One region of the Streptomyces sp. NPDC107575 genome, then DNA from elsewhere that is predicted to be linked to it. Evidence: riboswitches for the same ligand, from Rfam matches in the RefSeq annotation. Region 1 holds a riboswitch; each other region holds the start of a gene.
What was found. A riboswitch is a leader RNA that binds a small molecule or an ion and turns the genes downstream of it on or off. The one in region 1 is predicted to bind cyclic di-AMP.
Positions count from the first base shown of each region.

Region 1 (3,158 bases):
GAGCCGCTCGCGCAGCCGCTCGCGGGTGGCCGCGGTGAGCTTCAGGCCCTCTTCGAGGTAGCGGTCCGTGCTGCCCCACTGCTCGTCGATGGTCTCGAGGCCGGCGTTGAGGTACTCGATGCGGGCGTCGAAGAGCGGGCTGAGCAGCTCCATGACCTCGGGGGAGTAGGCGTCCTTCGCGGTGGCGGTGCGGCGCACGTTGTAGCGGCGGTGCTTCTCGTTCGACTTGAGGTAGTCCGCTTCGATGGCGTCGCGCTCCACGCCCACCGCGAGCAGCGTCACCGCGATCGACAGGCCGGCGCGGTCCTTGCCGGCCGCGCAGTGCATCAGCGCGGGGAGGCTGTCCTCGGCGAGGGAGTGCAGCACGCGGCTGTGCTCGGCGGTGCGCTCCTTGATCATGGTGCGGTAGGACTCGACGAGGCGGTTGGCCGCCCGGCCCTCGGAGAGGATCTGGCGCAGCTGCTCGATGTCGCCGTCGCGGACCATGGCCCAGAATTCGGCGCCGTCGGCCGGGTCGTTGAGCGGCAGGTTGAGATTGCGCACACCGGGCAGCTCGACGTCGGCGCCCTCCAGCTTCTGGTCCGCGGCGTTGCGGAAGTCGAAGACGGTGTGCAGGCCGAGCGAGGAGAGGAAGGTCGAGTCCTCGGCCGTGGCGTGGGCGAGGTGACCGCTGCGGAACAGTACGCCCTGGCGCACGCGCCGGCCGTCCACGGTGGGCAGGCCGCCCACGTCTCGGAAGTTGCGCACTCCGGTCAGCTCGGGCTCGGTGGACGGTGCGTGCTGCGTCACAGGGGCTCCTCCCAATCGGTGCACCGGCGTTGGGTCGCCGGCGGGCGCGCTCCTGACGATACGACATCGGTTCCACAGGCAACCATCTGTCCGATTCGTTCCGATCTGTGCCAACTGTGCGTGAATCGAAGGGGCTTGTGGGCGTGTGCGTGACCGGCCTCATGTTCGTGACGCTGTGTGGCGGGCGGCCCGGATTGCCTCCCCAGTAATCCCCGAAGGTATGGCGTTGGTAAAGCGGGGAATGTCGACGCAGGGTTACACAGGGAGGCCTCAGAAACCCAAGGAATTGCCGCCGCAGGTGAATTCGGCAGTTGTCGCCGCCATTGCGGTTCGCCTACGGTCACCAATCAATCCGGTCGGAACGCCTAGTCCTGCCGCCGCCCGGATTCCTTTCGACTACCCGTCACGGCAGGAGCGGGGGACCCACACGCACGACGCCGCGTAGGGGGATTTCCCGAAGCGGCTAGGGGTGAAGCCGTGCCCGTACTCCGGGTGCGGCCGGGCATCTCCAGCCCGAACCCGACAGCTCACCTCGTAGGCGACGGAGAGGAAATTCAGCATGCCCGCAAAGGGAAAGCACCGCCTTTCGACCTCCCGCCGCATCGCCCGTGTCGCCGCCGTCGCCTCCGCCGGTGGAGTCGCCGTGGCGCTGCCGCTGATGGGCGCCACCGGCGCGCAGGCCGCGACGTCCGGCGGCACCGCCGACGCCACGACGTACACCGTCAAGGCCGGTGACACGCTCTCGAAGATCGCCAAGGCGCAGGACGTCGACGGCGGCTGGAAGAAGCTGTACGAGGACAACAAGGACGCCGTCGGCTCCAACGCCGACCACCTCAAGATCGGCGTCAAGCTCGACCTCGGCGGCGCGGCCGAGGGCGGCTCCGCCGACGAGGCCACCGCCACGCAGGCGAGCGCCAAGACCACCGCCTCCGGCGACTACGTGGCGCCGGTCGACGGCGCCCAGGGCCACGGCTACGGCAACTCCGGATCCATGTGGTCCAGCGGCAGCCACACCGGCGCCGACTACTCGATCCCGACCGGCACCTCCGTGAAGTCGATCGCCGACGGCACCGTCGTGTCGACCGGCTCGGGCGGCGCGTACGGCAACGAGGTCGTCATCGAGCACGCCGACGGCCACTTCTCCCAGTACGGCCACCTGTCCTCGATCGGTGTCGCCCAGGGTGACACCGTGACGGCCGGCCAGGAGATCGCCAAGTCCGGCGCGACGGGCAACGTCACCGGACCGCACCTGCACTTCGAGGTCCGCACCACCGCGGACTACGGCTCGGACATCGACCCGATCGCCTACCTGAGCGAGCACGGCGTGAACGCCTGAGACGTTTCGTAGCGGACGCGACGGCCCGCTCTCTTCGGCGCCCGGGGTTGTTCCCCGGGCGCCGAAGTGCGTTCGCGCACTTATTCCCCAGGCGGCGAGTGGGCTATCTCACCACGCGTCAACCCCTGGCTACGGTCGCGTAGGTCACATCCGAGGGTGAAAGATGTGTGGTCGTGGCAAACGAATCGAGAGCACTCAGGGACTCACTCAACGGCACGATCCGGTCCTACGCGGCCGTGGGAGACAGCTTCACCGAAGGCGTCGGCGACCCCGGCCCCGACGGAAAGTTCGCGGGCTGGGCCGACCGGCTCGCCGTCCTCCTGGACGACCGCGTCCCCGAGGACACCTTCAAGTACGCGAACCTGGCGGTGCGCGGCAAGCTTCTCGACCAGATCGTCGCGGACCAGGTCCCCAAGGCGGTCGAGCTCGCCCCCGACCTGGTGAGCCTGGTCGCCGGCGGCAACGACATCATCCGCCCCGGCACCGACCCGGACGACGTGGCCGAGCGCTTCGAGAAGGCGGTCGTCAAGCTCGCCGACGCGGCCGGCACCGTCATGGTCGCCACGGGGTTCGACACCCGCGACGTGGCCGTGCTCAAGCACCTGCGCGGCAAGATCGCCACGTACAACATGCATGTGCGGGCCATCGCCGACCGCCACGGCTGCGTGATGCTCGACCTGTGGTCCCTGAAGTCCATCCAGGACCGCAGGGCCTGGGACGACGACCGGCTCCACCTGTCGCCCGAGGGGCACACCCGGGTGGCGCTGCGGGCCGCCCAGGCGCTCGGCGTCGAGGTGCCGGCCGACCCCGAGCAGGCGTGGCCGCTGCTCCCGCCGCGCGGCACGTTCGAGGTGCGGCGAGACGACATTCACTGGGCGCGGGAGTTCCTCGTGCCGTGGATCGGGCGCCGGCTGCGCGGCGAGTCCTCCGGCGACCGGGTGCAGGCCAAGGGCTTCATCGACCCGCACGCGGTCAAGGCCCACCTGGAGGCGGCGTCCTGACGCCTGCCTCTGTGGCGCTGCGGCGGCGCTGA
Region 1 is NZ_JBVKBG010000002.1:1,032,992-1,036,149, forward strand. Features, by position in the region: gene ACZ7L4_RS11215 (tyrosine-protein phosphatase) at 1-789, opposite strand, end outside; cyclic di-AMP (ydaO/yuaA leader) riboswitch at 1,173-1,345, shown strand; gene ACZ7L4_RS11220 (M23 family metallopeptidase) at 1,349-2,125, shown strand; gene ACZ7L4_RS11225 (SGNH/GDSL hydrolase family protein) at 2,344-3,126, shown strand.

Region 2 (3,158 bases), 920 kb from region 1:
CTCCTGCCCCAGCCTGACCAGGCCGCGCAGCACCTTGAGGTGGGCCTCGGTGCGGCGCTGCGCGGCGCGGGCGGCGCCCATGGGTTCGAGCAGCATGCGGATCTCCAGGAGGTCGGCCGCCTCCCGCTCCGTGGGTTCGGCCACGCACGCGCCCGCGTGCCTGCGCGTGACGACGAACCCCTCCGCCTCCAGGGTGCGCAGCGCCTCCCTGACGGGCACGCGCGAGACCCCGTAGCGACGCGCGAGCAGTTCCTCGGTGAGCCTGCCGCCGCGCTCGTAGACGCCGGCGACGATGTCGTCGCGGATCGCTGTGCATACCGACTGCGCGGGAATGCGCATGACTCGACCTCCGCCTCAACGCCCGCGATACGCGGTCGATTGACGCCCGGTCAAGCACGAATGACGCGCGGCCGGAACGTTTACCCGAAGACTCTATTCCACCGGAGTTGAATTTCCGACGAGGGAACTGAATCCGGGGATATTTTTTGGACAGTGCGGAGCCGGGAACGCGAAAGCCCCGGCTCGGGGAGCCGGGGCTTTCGTGGAGTGTGCTGTCGGGTCAGACGTTCACACCGTGCTGGCGCAGGTACGCGACGGGGTCGATGTCCGAGCCGTAGTCGGGGCCGGTGCGGGCCTCGAAGTGGAGGTGCGGGCCCGTGACGTTGCCGGTGGCACCGGAGAGGCCTATCTGCTGGCCGGGGGTGACGTCCTGGCCGACGGAGACGCCGATCGAGGACATGTGACCGTACTGGGTGTACGTGCCGTCCTTCATCTTGATCACGACGTTGTTGCCGTACGCGCCGCCCCAGCCGGCCTCGACGACGGTGCCCATGCCCACCGCGTGCACCGAAGTGCCGCTGGAGGCGTGGAAGTCGATGCCGGTGTGGCTGCCGGAGGACCACAGGCCACTGCCGGCCTGGTAGGCGGTGGAGACGTACGAGCCGGCGATCGGCGACACGAAGCTGTTCAGGCGCTTGCGCTCGGCCTCACGGGCGGCGCGCTCCTTGGCCTCGCGCTCCTTCTCGGCCTTCTCCGCGGCCCGCTTCTTGGCCTCCGCCTCGGCCTTGCGCTTGGCCTCCTCGGCCTTCTTCTTGGCCTCGGCCTCGGCCTTCGCCTTGGCGGCGGCCTTCTGCTGCGCGGTGGCCTGCGCGTCGATCTGCTCGGCCAGGGAGTCGCCGATGGCGACGGCCTGCGTGAGGCCGTCGTGCGGGGCGACCGCGGTGTCGGCGGCGAGAGCGGGGGCGGCGAGACCGCCCACCACGCCCGTCGTGGTGATGGCGGCGACGCCTGCGACCTGAGCGGTGGTACGCGTCAGGCGGCTGGGACGGCGGTGCTTCCCGGTGGCACGGGTGAACCCCATGAAGTGGCTGGTCCTTTCCTTCCTTCTCGCCTACCGGGTTAGCTGACGGGTTCGGAGCAGGAAGGTCTCCTACGGGCCCCCTCCCCTCACGGGAAGAGCGCCCGATTCACCCCAGGGACTTCGGTGGGTCCCCGGCTCCCCTGGCTCGCACCACGGGGACTCGGCGATGACTGTCCGGTGTCGCGGGCGCGACGTACGTCTGGCGGACAGCCGGAGGGAACGCTAAGCGGGGCATCTTTGGATCGACAAACAGAACCCGGCTTTTGTAGTGCACGCCACAGGGCAGAGAGGCAACCTCTACATCAATTCGGACATTTGTGATCGTGTGGTGATTGAAGGCGATCGTGACGGACGCCACGAAGCCCCGGCCGCCGATACCGGCGCCGGGGCTTCGTGGTGTGCCTGGAGAGGCGGACTCGGTCCGCTCAGCCCGCGACCACCGTCACCTCGCCGATACCGAGCGCCTTGACCGGCTCCTCGATCTGCGCGGCGTCGCCCACCAGGATCGTCACCAGGCGGTCCGCCGGGAACGCGCTCACGACGGCCGCCGTGGCCTCCACGGTGCCAGTGGCGGCCAGCTGCCGGTACACCTGTGCCTGGAAGTCGTCCGGCAGGTGCTGCTCGACCTGGTCGGCGAGGGTGCTCGCGACGGCCGCGGCGGTCTCGAACTTCAGCGGGGCCACACCCACCAAGTTCTGTACGGCGGTGTCCCGTTCGGCATCCGTCAGCCCCTCGGCCGCCAGCGTGCGCAGCACCTTCCACAGGTCGTCGAGCGCGGGCCCGGTGTTCGGCGTGTCCACCGAGCCGCTGATGGCGAGCATCGCCGCACCACTGCCGTCGGGCGCGGAGCGCAGCACCTGGGCGAAGGAGCGCACACCGTAGGTGTAGCCCTTCTCCTCGCGCAGGACGCGGTCCAGACGCGACGTCAGGGTGCCGCCCAGGCAGTACGTGCCGAGGACCTGAGCGGGCCACACACGGTCGTGCTTGTCCGGTCCGACCCGGCCGATCAGCAACTGCGTCTGCACGGCGCCCGGGCGGTCCACGATGATCACGCGGCCGGTGTCGTCGGCCACGACCGGCGGCACGGGGCGCGGCTCGGCGGTGTCGCCCGTCCAGGCGCCGAGCGTGTCGGCGAGGAGGGCGTCCAGGTCGATGCCCGTCAGGTCGCCCACGACGACGGCCGTGGCGGTGGCGGGGCGTACGTGCCGGTCGTAGAAGGCGCGCACCGCCGCCGCGTCGATGGCCGAGACGGTCTCCTCGGTGCCCTGGCGCGGGCGCGACACGCGCGCGTCGGCCGGGAAGAGCTGCTTGGAGAGCTCCTTGGCGGCGCGCCGGGCCGGGTTGGCGCTCTCGTGCGGGATCTCGTCCAGGCGGTTGCGGACGAGGCGCTCGATCTCGCTGTCGTCGAAGGCGGGGGCGCGCAGCGCGTCGGCCAGGAGGGCGAGGCCCTTGGACAGACGCGAGGCCGGCACTTCGAGGGAGGCGCGGACGCCGGGGTGGTCGGCGTGCGCGTCCATCGTGGCGCCGCAGCGCTCCAGCTCGGCGGCGAACTCCTCGGCGGAGTGCTTGTCGGTGCCCTCGTTGAAGGCCCGCGCCATGATGGTCGAGACGCCGTCGAGCCCCTTCGGCTCGGCGTCCAGCGGTGCGTCCAGCTGCACCTCCACGGCGACGACCTGCTGACCGGGCCGGTGGCAGCGCAGCACCGTCAGACCGTTGGGCAGCGCGCCGCGCTCAGGGGCCGGGAACGCCCACGGCTTGGGCTCGCCCGCCTGCGGCCGGGGGTGGAAGTCCATGTTCG
Region 2 is NZ_JBVKBG010000002.1:116,918-120,075, reverse strand. Features, by position in the region: gene ACZ7L4_RS07330 (GntR family transcriptional regulator) at 1-339, opposite strand, end outside; gene ACZ7L4_RS07325 (M23 family metallopeptidase) at 560-1,360, opposite strand; cyclic di-AMP (ydaO/yuaA leader) riboswitch at 1,374-1,536, opposite strand; gene ACZ7L4_RS07320 (M16 family metallopeptidase) at 1,786-3,153, opposite strand.
Region 2: linked by a shared signal. The riboswitch ahead of ACZ7L4_RS07325 (M23 family metallopeptidase) and the one ahead of ACZ7L4_RS11220 (M23 family metallopeptidase) in region 1 are both predicted to bind cyclic di-AMP.

Region 3 (3,158 bases), on a different contig from region 1:
CTCATCATGCGCGGACTGCGCACGCTCCCGGTGGAGTTCACCCCGCGTCAGAACCCGGCCGGAACTGACGGACCGTCAACAATGTGACTTTCACGTGATCTACGCTGCATCGACTTGTGACAGGCGTTCGAGTGCAGCTACGTTCACGGATCATCGCGACACATGCACAACCCGCACCACTCGCACCACCCGTCGCGCGTAGCAGCATCAGTCTCGCGAAAGGCAAACGCATGCTCTCCGGGAACGGTCGTCACCGTCGCCCCCGTCAGGCCCCTGCTCTCGTCGTCGCCGCCGGAGTCACCGGCAGCGCCATCGCGATCCCGCTGTTCGCCGCGAGCGGCGCGAGCGCCGCGACCACGCAGGCGTGGGACAAGCTCGCCGAGTGCGAGAGCGGCGGGCAGTGGAGCCTGGACGCCGGCAACGGCTACTACGGCGGTCTCCAGTTCACGCAGGAGAGATGGGAGGAGTACGGGGGGCTCGACTACGCCCCGCGTGCCGATCAGGCCAGCCGCTCGCAGCAGATATCCGTCGCCGAGAAGGTTCTCGGCGACAAGGGCCCGAGCGCCTGGCCGATGTGCTCGCTCACCTCGGACCTCACCAAGGACGACGGCTCGGCGGACGTCGACCCGGGCGTGTCCGCGTCGCCGTCGGCGCAGCCCTCCGACTCGTCCGACACCGATGCGGACGGCGCGTCGGACGAGGACGCCGACGCCGACAAGACCGCTTCCTCTTCCCCGGACGCGACGGATTCGGGAGACGCGGATTCGGGAGACAAGGGTCACGAGGAGTCCGTCGACCCCGAGGCGTCGGACGGCCCGTCGGCCGACGAGTCGGGCGATACCTCCGGTAACAAGGCCGAGGACTCCTCGACCCCGTCAAGTGACAAGTCCCACGCGCCTTCTGGCGACGCCCCCGCCGAGACGGCCGCACCGTCCGCCTCGCCCTCCGGTGCGGCCTCGGACGACTCCTCCTCCGGCCGCCACCGCGGCGACCGCGCCGACGACGACGGTTCCGGCTCCCGTACGGGAGAGGGCCGTCACGCCTCGCGCGACGACAAGCGCGCCGGCGACACGTACGAGGTGCACGCCGGCGACAACCTCTGGGACATCGCGAAGGCCCAGGACGTGCACGGCGGCTGGGACGCGCTCTACGAGCGGAACAAGGAGACGGTCGGTACCGACCCAGACCTCATCCTTCCTGGTCAGAGCCTGGATCTTGGGGACGGATCGGACAAAAGGTAGCGGGGGTTCAGGTCGGTTGAGGGGGCTTTGTCCGATGTCGATCGAGTGAGACATGGGTCTCAAAGCCCCTGATCGACTTTGAAATCGGGCGGATCGACCGCTTACGTTCGTGACCGCTCGCTTCAGCGGGCCCCGACGGATGTCACGCCGAATCCTGCCAACGTCCGTACGGGAACAGTCGTCGCGTAAGCGCCGTAGGCAGGAGCGGGGGACCCAGGTAAGCCGCCCTTCCGGGAGACCGGACGGGCTTGGGGTTAAGCAGCGCACAAGGATGCGTCTGCCGGGCACTCACTGGCCCGAACCCGACAGCTCACCTCGCAGGCGTCGGTGAGGAGACATCTCCATGCTGTTTTCCGGCAAGAACAAGCACCGCCGCCCGTCCAAGGCCGTCCGCGTCGCCACGCTCGGCGGCGTCGCCGCTGCCGCCGTCGCCGTGCCGCTGATGGGTGCGACCTCCGCCTCCGCCGCCACCACCTCCGAGTGGGACCAGGTCGCGCAGTGCGAGTCCGGTGGCAACTGGTCCACCAACACCGGCAACGGTTTCTACGGCGGTCTGCAGTTCTCGTCCTCCACCTGGTCCGCCTACGGCGGCGACCAGTACGCCTCCACCGCCGACCAGGCGTCCAAGGCGCAGCAGATAGCCGTCGGCGAGAAGGTTCTCGCTTCCCAGGGCAGCGGTGCCTGGCCGAACTGCGGCTCGGGCCTCTCCTCCACCCCGAACGAGGGTGGCGGCGACGACTCGTCCGCGCAGCAGCAGGCTCCGAAGCAGGAGACCCAGCAGCGCGCCGACCGTTCCGAGCAGCGCCAGCAGCCGCAGCAGCAGGAGGCCCCCAAGCAGGAGGCCCCGAAGCAGGCCGCCCCGAAGCAGGACACCGTCACCACCCCGACCGGCAACAAGGTCGAGAAGGGCGACGGCGAGTACAAGGTCAAGTCCGGCGACACCCTCAGCAAGATCGCCGAGGCGCACGACACGACCTGGCAGCAGCTGTTCGAGAAGAACAAGGACATCGTCAAGGACGCCAACCTGATCTACCCGGGTCAGCAGCTGCACCTCAGCTAAGACGTCCGGCCCCGCGCAGGGGCCACCGGTCCGCACAGGACCCAAGGCCCTCCCAGGCCATCAGGCACGGGCTCGGCATCGGCGGACGCCGAGCCCCGCCGCACCCCGTCCCCACGGGCCGCTCACTTCGGCGACCTCCGCCCCGGCACAGCCGGGACGGAGGTCGCTGTTTTTGTTCCGTTAAGGAACATTTCGCTAACGGCGTTGTCCACGAGGCGGGCGTTCGGATGGCCGATGAGCGCGAGCCGGTTAGGCTCAGGGGGGCGGGACCCGTTGTTCCGACGGCCGCCCGCACAGCTTCGTCACATCCCAGAAGGAGATGCTCGTGCCGTCCATCGACGTCGTCGTAGCCCGGGAAATCCTGGACTCCCGAGGCAACCCCACGGTCGAGGTCGAGGTCGGCCTCGACGACGGGAGCACCGGCCGCGCGGCCGTCCCGTCGGGTGCCTCCACCGGTGCCTTCGAGGCCATCGAACTCCGCGACGGTGACCCGAACCGTTACCAGGGCAAGGGCGTCGAGAAGGCCGTCCTCGCCGTCATCGAGCAGATCGGCCCGGAGCTCGTCGGCTACGACGCCACCGAGCAGCGCCTGATCGACCAGGCGATGTTCGACCTGGACGCGACCGACAACAAGGGCTCGCTCGGCGCCAACGCCATCCTCGGCGTCTCGCTCGCCGTGGCCCACGCCGCCTCCGAGGCCTCGGACCTGCCGCTCTTCCGCTACCTCGGCGGTCCGAACGCGCACCTGCTGCCCGTCCCGATGATGAACATCCTGAACGGTGGGTCGCACGCCGACTCCAACGTCGACATCCAGGAGTTCATGATCGCCCCGATCGGCGCGGAGTCCTTCTCCGAGG
Region 3 is NZ_JBVKBG010000009.1:102,552-105,709, reverse strand. Features, by position in the region: gene ACZ7L4_RS36655 (cytochrome P450 family protein) at 1-87, shown strand, start outside; gene ACZ7L4_RS36650 (transglycosylase family protein) at 231-1,241, shown strand; cyclic di-AMP (ydaO/yuaA leader) riboswitch at 1,422-1,580, shown strand; gene ACZ7L4_RS36645 (transglycosylase family protein) at 1,585-2,301, shown strand; gene eno (phosphopyruvate hydratase) at 2,627-3,158, shown strand, end outside.
Region 3: linked by a shared signal. The riboswitch ahead of ACZ7L4_RS36645 (transglycosylase family protein) and the one ahead of ACZ7L4_RS11220 (M23 family metallopeptidase) in region 1 are both predicted to bind cyclic di-AMP.

Region 4 (3,158 bases), on a different contig from region 1:
GCCTCAACACCCGTACGGAATACGGTATTCCGTGCTCCCGCCGGAAAGTGCCCCAAGAATGGGCAAACCGGCAGCCCTGACGTCGGGGGGTCAGCGCCAGGACCGCCGGGGTTCACGGGTTCAGGGGGTGAGGCCCTTGTCGCGCAGCCACGACGCGGGGTCGACGCCGGTGGACTGGCCGTCGGGGTGGACCTCCAGGTGGAGGTGCGGCCCGGTGACATTGCCCGTGGCGCCCACGCGGCCTATGACGTCGCCGGTGGAGACCTTCTGGCCCGCGCTGACGTTGAGCGAGGACTGGTGGCAGAACCACAGCTCGGTGCCGTCGTCGAGGGTGAGCACCGTGCGGTAGCCGTACGCGCCCGCCCAGCCGGCCTCCGTGACCGTGCCGGAGTGGATGGCGCGGATCGGGGTACCGGTGGAGGCGGCGAAGTCGAGGCCCGTGTGGTAGCCGGAGGACCACATGGAGCCGGGCTGGCCGAAGGTGCCGGAGAGCGTGTACGAGGCGACCGGGAGCTTGAAGCTGGCGGCCAGCTTGCGCAGCCGCTCCTCCTCCGCCTTGCGGCGGGCCTCCGCCTCGGCCTTCTTCTTCGCGGCGAGCTCCTTGGCCTTGGCCGCGTCCTGCTTGGCAGCGGCCTCCTCGGCCGCCTTCTTGGCGGCGGCCTCCTCGGCGGCCTGCTTCGCGGTGGCGTCGGCCGCGTCCTGCTGCGTCTCGGCCTGCTGCATGATGCGGGCCCGCAGCGCCTCGCCGGCGCCGGTCTGTCCGTCGGCGGCCTCGGCCTGGGTGATTCCGGCGCCGCTCAGCGGGGAGGCGGTGGCGTCGGAGTCGGAACCGGAGTCCGAACCGTCGGACATCAGCGAGCCCACGCCCGGCAGCGACTTGGCCTCGGGCAGCGAGTCCTTGACCGCGGAGAGGTCGGGCATGGAGATGTGGACCGGCGGCTTGCCGCCCTGTGCGGTGGCGATGCCGCCCGCGCCGACGGCGGCGACCACGCCGACGCCGAGAACGGTGGAGCTGCGGGCGAATCCACCGCGGCGGCGGGCCACGCGATGCCTGCCGCGGACGGGCGCGATGGAATCCTCGGTGGGATTCCACTCCTCCCAGGTCTCCTGCTCGACGCCGGAGTCGTCTTCGGGGCCGTAGAAGAAGTCGGGGGCAGGCCGGTTGGACGCCACGGGGGCGCTCTCCTTTCCTTCCTTCTCGCCTACCGGGTTAGCTGACGGGTTCGGAGCAGGAAGGTCTCCTACGGACACCAAAGGTGTCCGATTCACCCCAAGTTGGTGGTTCCCCGGCTCCCTTGCGGGATTAGGCGCGTGCGCACGGAGCCGTCTCTTGTGACGGCTGGGACGACCGCGCTGCGTTATCGAACGTTAATAGACAGCAGACAGTAATTCCAAGCGCTTCCCACTGATCGTTCACGACTCTGGCCAGGACTTTTCGGGACACCAGTGGGCGGAATGGGGCGAGTTGACGTCACACCGTCCCCACATTCAACGAACTCAACCTTCTGACGGTACGTCAATTGTTATGCGGAGCGACGCCGTTCGACTACGGTCGGCTACCTCGGGTAACAAACGATCAAGGAACTCAGGTGCGCCGCACGGCGAGCAGCGCCATGTCGTCCGTCGTCCCGTTGCCGGTGTGCGCGCGCACCTCCGCGGCGAGGGCCGCGAGGAGTTCCTCGGGCCCGGGGAAGACGCGGCCCGACAGCCGGGCCGCCGGATCGTAGAAGCGGCCGCTCGCGTCGCGCGCCTCGGAGAGCCCGTCGGTGTAGAGCAGCAGCGTGGCCGCGGACGGGAACGCCGCCTCGACGGCCCGGTCGGGCCAGCTGCCGAGTTCGCTCATGCCGAGCGGCAGCGCCGCCTGGGACGGGTCGAGTGCGCGTACGGTGCCGTCGCCGAGCAACAGCAGCGGGGCGGGGTGGCCGCGGTTGAGGACCCGGACGAGGTCGACGCCGTGCGGGATCTCGGCGAGCACCGCGGTGGTGAAGCCCTCGAAGTCGTCGATGCCGCTGCGCCGGGTGCCCTCGCGGGCCAGGGCCCGCTCCAGGCGCTGGGCGACCGCCTCCAGGGAGCCCTCCTGCTCCGCGGCCTCCCGGAACGCCCCGATGACGACGGCGACCGCGGCGACCGCGCCGAGCCCCTTGCCGCGCACGTCACCGACGATGATCCGGATGCCGTGCGGGGTGTCCTGGACCGCGTACAGGTCGCCGCCGATGAACGCGTCGGCCTGCGCCGCCTCGTAGCGCGCCGCGATGGCGAGGCCGCCGAGCCGCCGGGCCGGTTCGGGCAGCACCGCCAGCTGCGCGGCCTGGGCGATCTCGCGGGCGGAGGCCAGCTGCTCGTAGCTGCGGTAGACGATCCTGTTGAGCACACAGGCCAGCAGGCAGACGGTGGCCACGGTGACGATCTCCGTGACGAACACGGAGTCGAGGTGCTCCGTGAAGCGCAGGTGCACCGCGACGATCGCGCCGATCGACACCACGCCCACCAGGACCGTCGCGCCGAGCGAGAAGAACGGGGCGGCCACCAGGGGCGCCGCGCTGAACAGGGGGGCGCCGGGGAAGCCGCTGGGGGTGACGTACTCGTAGACCGCGCCGCCGATGACGAGCAGCAGGGGCAGCAGCCGCAGGAAGACCCGGGTGGTCGCGGCATCGGAGCCGTGCCTCCTCCGTCTCCCGCCGGTGCCTCCTGTTCGCTGCCCCACCACTCGTCTCCTGCCGCTCCCTGCCAGCTTCCGGCGTCTCACCAAGAGTTCCTGCACGGGGACGCGGAGGCGAGCAGGGGTGGGCCGTACGGGTGGGGAACGTGACGGGCGCAACACGGGCGAGCGTGCGCAAACACAAATGAACAGAGGCCGGAATCTCGATGAGATTCCGGCCTCTGTTCTTCAGTAGCGGGGACAGGATTTGAACCTGCGACCTCTGGGTTATGAGCCCAGCGAGCTACCGAGCTGCTCCACCCCGCGCCGTTGTGTTCACAACTCTACGCCATCAGGGGGAGTGAACGCGAATCGCTTCGCGTGACCGCTCACGCGGCGGCGTGCGTGAGCGTCTCCCACGCCACGAACAGGTCGTCCGTCCCCTCGGGGCGCTGCTTCCTGGTGAGCTTCTCGGTCTGCGGGAGATCCATCTTCAGCCGCCCCTGAAGGTGCTGGAGGC
Region 4 is NZ_JBVKBG010000006.1:620,516-623,673, reverse strand. Features, by position in the region: gene ACZ7L4_RS32330 (M23 family metallopeptidase) at 121-1,173, opposite strand; cyclic di-AMP (ydaO/yuaA leader) riboswitch at 1,185-1,320, opposite strand; gene ACZ7L4_RS32325 (PP2C family protein-serine/threonine phosphatase) at 1,586-2,704, opposite strand; tRNA gene ACZ7L4_RS32320 (tRNA-Met) at 2,892-2,965, opposite strand; gene ACZ7L4_RS32315 (alginate lyase family protein) at 3,028-3,158, opposite strand, start outside.
Region 4: linked by a shared signal. The riboswitch ahead of ACZ7L4_RS32330 (M23 family metallopeptidase) and the one ahead of ACZ7L4_RS11220 (M23 family metallopeptidase) in region 1 are both predicted to bind cyclic di-AMP.